Regions from separate parts of the Kitasatospora sp. NPDC048715 genome, predicted to be linked through region 2. Evidence: riboswitches for the same ligand, from Rfam matches in the RefSeq annotation. Region 2 holds a riboswitch; the other holds the start of a gene.

Region 1 (3,399 bases), on a different contig from region 2:
GGCGGGCGTGGCGGCGGGCTGCGGCTGCGGCTTCGGCTCCACGACGGGGGCGGCGGAGGCGGTGCTGGCGGCGGGTGCGGCGAAGCCGGGCTCGGCCGGCGGGGAGGCGGTGGGGGCCGCGGGGGTGCTGAGGCTCCGCAGCTCGGCCTCCGGGGCGGTCCTGGTGGTGTCGGCGGCAACGGGCGCGGCGGCAACGGGGGGCCTGGTCGGTGCGGACTCGGGGGAGTGCTCGGGCGACCGCTCGGGTGACCGCTCGGGGGTGTGGAAGGTGAGCGACTTGGCCGGGGCCGCCGCGGTCGTCGTGGCGGCCGCCGCCGCCGTGGTGCCGAAGTCGAGGTCGGGCTGCCTGGGCCGGCTCCCGTTCTCGCCGTTCGGGCGGCTGTCCATCGGGGTGTCGAGCCCGTAGTAGCGGTAGAGCTGGAGCTCCTGGGCGGGGGACAGGTGCTGGCCGACGCCGAAGTCCGGCGACTCCTTCACCAGCGACTTGTCGTACGGCACCCGGAGCTCGTCGCCGGCGAACTCGCTCGTGGTCAGGGGGACGAAGGCGTCCCGGCCGAAGATGCCGGTCCGGACCGCGGCCCACTCGGGCCGGCCGGTGGCGTCGTCCAGGTAGACCTCGTCGACCGTGCCGATCTTGTCTCCGTTGCGGTCGACGGCTTTGTGGCCGATGAGGTCCCGGGGGTCGATGTCCGTCTGCACTTCTTTCCTCCCGCGCGCTGAACCTGCGGAACTCCCGCAGGAAGGCGGCCGGAGCACCCGATTCCGTCCGCCACTTCACACCAAAAGCCATGAATCGGACGAGCGCGACCCCGGGTGCGCCGTACGGGGTTGGCACTGGACCGTCCGGGGGACGCGCGTAGACCTCCAGTGACCAGACACACCCGTGATCGGGGGGCCTCCCGCTGGTACCCTGGGCGGCGACCGCAGAGCCCGCTCGGGAGAGTCTCCGATCACGAAAACCGCTGGTCGGAGCGCCGAAGGAGCAACTCCTCCCCGGAATCTCTCAGGCATCCGTACCGTGTGGGGTAGGTCACTCTGGAAAGCAGGGCAGGAGCGTCGGCACGGAAGCCGGCGATCACCACCCTCACCGACGGTGCAAGCCGGCGGAGCGCCCACAGCGCTCCGTGCGGGTGAAGCTCTCAGGTCCCGATGACAGAGGGGGAGGCCTGTTGGGTCCGCGCGCCCAGGCTCGTCCGCTGCCCGCAGCGGTGGAGCCGGCCGGCGTGCGTACCCCCGCCGGTCCGTGACCAGGAGGCCTCGACCACCATGAACGCCCAGCCGAACGCGGGACGCCCCACCGGCGCCTCGACCCTCACCGAGCTTGAGCTGGCCAGCCCCTTCGAGAACCGCCACATCGGCCCCGACGCCGCCGCGCAGGAGAAGATGCTGGCGTCCGTCGGCTACGGCTCGCTGGACGAGCTCGCCGGGACCGCGGTGCCCGAGGCGATCCGCTCCATCACCGCCCTGGACCTGCCCGCGGGCCGGTCCGAGGCCCAGGTCCTCGCCGAACTGCGCGAGCTGGCCGGCCGCAACCAGGTGCTCCAGCCGATGATCGGCCTGGGCTACTACGGCACCTTCACCCCGCCGGTGATCCTGCGCAACGTCATGGAGAACCCGGCCTGGTACACCGCCTACACCCCGTACCAGCCGGAGATCTCGCAGGGGCGCCTGGAGGCGCTGCTGAACTTCCAGACCCTGGTCTCCGACCTGACCGGCCTGCCGACCTCCGGCTCCTCCCTGCTGGACGAGGGCACCGCGGCCGCCGAGGCGATGGCGCTGGCCCGCCGCGTCACCAAGGTCAAGGGCGGCGTCTTCCTGGTCGACGCCGAGACCCTGCCGCAGACCGTCGCGGTGATCAACACCCGCGCCGTGCCGACCGGCGTCGAGGTCGTCGTCGCCGACCTGTCCGAGGGCATCCCGGCCGAGATCGCCGAGCGCGGCGTCTTCGGCGTGCTGCTCCAGTACCCGGGTGCCACCGGCGTGGTCCGCGACCTCACCCCGGTGATCGAGCAGGCGCACGGCCTGGGCGCGATCGTCGCCGTCGCCGCCGACCTGCTCGCGCTGACCCTGCTCAAGTCCCCGGGCTCGCTGGGCGCCGACATCGCCTGCGGCACCTCGCAGCGCTTCGGCGTGCCGATGGGCTTCGGCGGCCCGCACGCCGGCTACCTGTCGGTGCGCGCCGAGTACGCCCGCTCGCTGCCCGGCCGCCTGGTCGGCGTCTCCGTCGACGTCGACGGCAACCGCGCCTACCGCCTGGCGCTGCAGACCCGCGAGCAGCACATCCGCCGCGAGAAGGCCACCAGCAACATCTGCACCGCCCAGGTGCTGCTCGCCGTGATGGCCTCGATGTACGCCGTCTACCACGGCCCGGACGGCCTGGCCGACATCGCCCGCCGCACCCACCGCTACGCCGCCGCGCTCGCCGAGGGCCTGCGGGCCGGCGGCGTCGAACTGCTGCACGGCGAGTTCTTCGACACCGTCACCGCCGTCGTCCCGGGCCGCGCCGCCGAGATCGCCGCCGCCGCCCGCGCCAACGGCATCAACCTGTTCCAGGACGGCGCGGACCGGATCTCCGTCTCCACCGACGAGACCACCACCCGCGAGCACCTGGTCGGCGTCTGGGCCGCGTTCGGCGTCGAGCCGGTCGAGGTCCCCGAGACCGCCGACGCGCTGCCCGCCGCGCTGCTGCGCGAGGACGAGTACCTGACCCACCCGGTCTTCCACAGCCACCGCTCGGAGACCGCCATGCTGCGCTACCTGCGCCGCCTGTCGGACCGGGACTACGCGCTGGACCGCGGCATGATCCCGCTGGGCTCCTGCACCATGAAGCTCAACGCGACCACCGAGATGGAGGCGGTGACCTGGCCGGAGTTCGGCCAGCTGCACCCCTTCGCGCCGATCGACCAGGCCCAGGGCTACCTCACCCTGATCCGCCAGCTGGAGCAGCAGCTGGTCGAGGTGACCGGCTACGACGCCGTCTCGATCCAGCCGAACGCCGGCTCGCAGGGCGAGCTGGCCGGCCTGCTGGCCGTCCGCGCCTACCACCACGCCAACGGTGACACCCAGCGCGACGTCTGCCTGATCCCGTCCTCCGCGCACGGCACCAACGCGGCCTCCGCCGTGATGGCCGGCATGCGGGTGGTCGTGGTGAAGACCCTGGTCGACGGCGACGTGGACGTCGAGGACCTGAAGGCCAAGATCGAGCAGCACCGCGACAACCTGTCGGTGCTGATGGTCACCTACCCGTCGACCCACGGCGTGTACGAGACCCAGATCACCGACATCTGCGCCCTGGTGCACGAGGCCGGCGGCCAGGTGTACGTGGACGGCGCCAACCTGAACGCCCTGGTCGGCCTCGCCAAGCCGGGCAAGTTCGGCGCGGACGTCTCCCACCTGAAC
Region 2 (3,399 bases):
TAGCCGTGGCCGCTGATCTCCATGTTCCCGTACTGGGCGTCCGGGCTGCCCGGCGTGCCGTGCCACAGCAGCATCCAGACCTGGCCGTCCGCCAGCGCGTGCAGCAGCCGCTCGTACGCGTCGTAGCGCTCCGGCGCGACGTCGCGCAGGGCGCGCTCCAACGCGCCGGGATCAGCTCCCGGGCGCCCGGCCGGTGCCTGGCCCCAGGGCCCCGGCACACCGCCCGCTCCCGTTCCCGCACTCATGCGCCCACCTCGCCGCGCCTCTTTCCCTCAACCCGCCGGCCCGTCGGCCGTCTGCACGCACCCTATGGCGCTGCACCGGCCACCGCCACGGCGACGTGCCTTTGATACGAACCCCGCTCAGCCCCGCGAATAGAACGGCAGTACCCGGGTGAGCAGCCACTCGACCACCGGGTCGTCGGCGAGGTCGAGCAGTACGAGGTGGACGCCGCCGGGCAGCGGCGCGGTTCCCAGCGCTCGGCCGAGCGCGTCGTTCACCGCGGCCGGATCGGCCGGTGCCGCCGGGTCCAGCTGGACGCCCACGAACATCACGGTCGGCTCGCCCTCGATGCTGGCCAGCGCCCTGCGGGCGGTCAACACTCCCGGCATTGCCGACAGTTCGCCCCGGCAGGCGGCCAGGAAGTGCTCCGGGTCCTCGCCCGGCACCGGCTCGCGCAGCGCCACCCGGCCGCCGGTCGGCGCCGTGGCGTCGTCAGCGGCCTCCCAGCGGTCCCCGCGCGGACCGCGGCGCAGCTCGGCGACCCCCTGCGGCGGCACCGGGATGCCCACGGCCGCGTCCGGGTTCACCGCGATGCCCACGCCCAGCGGCAGCCCGCGGGCGAACTCCCACACCGGCGCCACCGCGAAGGCCATCCCCGGCGCCTGCTGGAGGAACACCTCCTGCGAGGAGAACACCGGCACGTACGGATCGCCGCCCAGCTCGACGGTCGGCAGGTCCAGCGCCTGCCCCTGCGGATCGGCCCCGGCCGGCAGCGGCACCCACACCTGGCTGCGCGCCAGCACCTCGATCACCCTCGGCGTCGCGCCCGGGTCGCCCAGGGCCGCGGTCAGCACCTGCTCCAGCTCGTTGGCCGGCCAGGAACCGCCCGCCGGCGCCTCCTGCGGTCCGCCCCACTCCTGCTGCTGCTCCACCGGGTACCCCATGCGCCGCCGATCCCGCCCTCTGCCGCTCGGCCGCCCTCTGCTGCGCCGACGCGCAGCAGTCTAGGGCCCCCGGGGCCTCCCCTTTAGGGCTCGTGTTCGGGTGCCGCGCGGGCCCCGGTCCCGGGTGCCGTCCCGGGCCCGCGCCCGGGTGCCGCGCGGTGTGACCGGGTCCCCTCTCCCCTCGCCGTCCGGGACGTGCCATGATGTGCCCGTCCGACGGCATGCGCCGCGGGCCCCCACAACTCCATACCGGCCGCTCGAACCCGCGCGGGAGAGCCCGGAGTGCCGTTCAGGCACAGCCGGCGCCGAAGGAGCAAGTCCTCCCCGGAATCTCTCAGGCACCCCTACCGCACGGGTTAGGCACATCTGGAAAGCGGCGCCCGGCCCTGTCGTGCGCCCACCCACGGTGCAAGCCGTCATGCTGTCCCCCAAGCTGGAAACAGCTGCGGGCGGTGGGCGGTGAAGCTCTCAGGTTCGACGACAGATGGGGAGACCCACGCCGCCGCATGCCCGCGCGCAGGGTCGAACCCGAGCGGGTCCGGTCCGGCGCGTGCACCCCTGAGTGCCCCGACCGAGGAGTTCCTGGCCATGTCGTCCCTCCGCCTGACCGCGCTCGACGCGCTGCACCGCGCCCTCGGCGCGACCATGACCGACTTCGCCGGCTGGGACATGCCGCTGCGCTACGGCAGCGAGCGCGAGGAGCACCTCGCGGTCCGCACCCAGGCCGGCCTGTTCGACCTCTCGCACATGGGCGAGATCACCGTCACCGGCCCGCAGGCGGGCGAGATGCTGGACCACGCGCTGGTCGGCTTCGTCTCCGCGCTGGGCGTGCTGCGCGCCCGCTACACCATGATCTGCGCCGAGGACGGCGGCATCCTGGACGACCTGATCGTCTACCGCCTGCGCGAGGACGCCTTCCTGGTCGTCGCCAACGCCTCCAACGCCCAGCTGGTCCTCGACGAGCTGATCGCCCGCGCCAAGGGCTTCGACGCCGTCGTCACCGACGACCGCGACACCTACGCGCTGATCGCCGTCCAGGGCCCGGAGGCCACCGGCATCCTGGCGAAGACCACCGACGCCGACCTGCCCGGCCTGAAGTACTACGCGATCCTCCCGGCCCGGGTGGCCGACCGCGACGTGCTGCTCGCCCGCACCGGCTACACCGGCGAGGACGGCTTCGAGATCTTCTGCCGGCCGGCCGACGCCGAGCCGGTCTGGCAGGCGCTGACCGCCGCGGGCGAGGGCCACGGCCTGATCGCGTGCGGCCTGTCCTGCCGCGACACGCTGCGCCTGGAGGCCGGCATGCCGCTGTACGGGCACGAGCTGTCCACCGACCTCACCCCGTTCGACGCCGGCCTGGGCCGGGTCGTCCGCTTCGACAAGACCACCAACGAGGGCGCCTTCATCGGCCGCAAGGCGCTGGAGCAGGCCGCCGCCGCGGCCGAGACCAACCCGCCGAAGGTGCTGGTCGGCCTGGTCTCCGAGGGCAAGCGGGTGCCGCGCGCCGAGTACACCGTGGTCTCCACCGAGGGCGAGCCGATCGGCCGTATCACCTCGGGCGCGCCGTCCCCGACCCTGGGCAAGCCGATCGCGATGGCCTACGTCGACGCCGCCCACGCCGTCCCCGGCACCACCGTCGCGGTGGACGTGCGCGGCAAGCACGAGCCCGTCCAGGTCGTGGCGCTGCCGTTCTACAAGCGCGCCCGCTGAGCCTTCGCCGAGGCCCCCGTTTTTCCGTTTGCGCACGTCGCGGCCGTCCGCGCGGCGGCCCGCTTCGTCGTACCCGCTTCCCATCCTGGAGAATGACGCCATGAGCAACCCCCAGCACCTGCAGTACACCAAGGAGCACGAGTGGCTGACCGCGGCCGCGGACGGTGTCTCCACGGTCGGCATCACGGAGCACGCCGCCACCGCCCTCGGTGACATCGTCTACGTGCAGCTGCCCGAGGTCGGCGAGACCGTGACCGCCGGCGAGACCTGTGGCGAGCTGGAGTCCACCAAGTCGGTCAGCGACCTGTACTCCCCGGTGACCGGCGAGGTCACCGAGATCAACCAGGACGTCATCGACGACCCGGCCTCCGTGAACGCGGACCCGTTCGGGAACGCCTGGCTGTTCAAGGTGCGCGTCGAGGCCACCGACGAGCTGCTCAGCGCCGACGAGTACGACGCGCTCATCAACCCCCAGGGCTGAGCCACCCGACGGGACGGGCCGCGCACGGCGGTCCGCCCCGCC

The links. Region 2 has a riboswitch for glycine ahead of gcvT (glycine cleavage system aminomethyltransferase GcvT). Riboswitches for the same ligand answer to the same signal wherever they lie in the genome.
Region 1: linked by a shared signal. The riboswitch ahead of gcvP (aminomethyl-transferring glycine dehydrogenase) and the one ahead of gcvT (glycine cleavage system aminomethyltransferase GcvT) in region 2 are both predicted to bind glycine.

The regions. Positions count from the first base shown of each region.
Region 1 covers NZ_JBICVH010000020.1:227,096-230,494, reverse strand. Annotated here, with positions in the region: partial or broken gene ACGFSC_RS33510 (PRC-barrel domain-containing protein) at 316-699, opposite strand; glycine riboswitch at 926-1,029, shown strand; gene gcvP (aminomethyl-transferring glycine dehydrogenase) at 1,267-3,399, shown strand, end outside.
Region 2 covers NZ_JBICVH010000012.1:168,228-171,626, reverse strand. Annotated here, with positions in the region: gene ACGFSC_RS23280 (enhanced serine sensitivity protein SseB C-terminal domain-containing protein) at 1-245, opposite strand, end outside; gene ACGFSC_RS23275 (enhanced serine sensitivity protein SseB C-terminal domain-containing protein) at 363-1,166, opposite strand; glycine riboswitch at 1,425-1,526, shown strand; gene gcvT (glycine cleavage system aminomethyltransferase GcvT) at 1,755-2,876, shown strand; gene gcvH (glycine cleavage system protein GcvH) at 2,977-3,357, shown strand.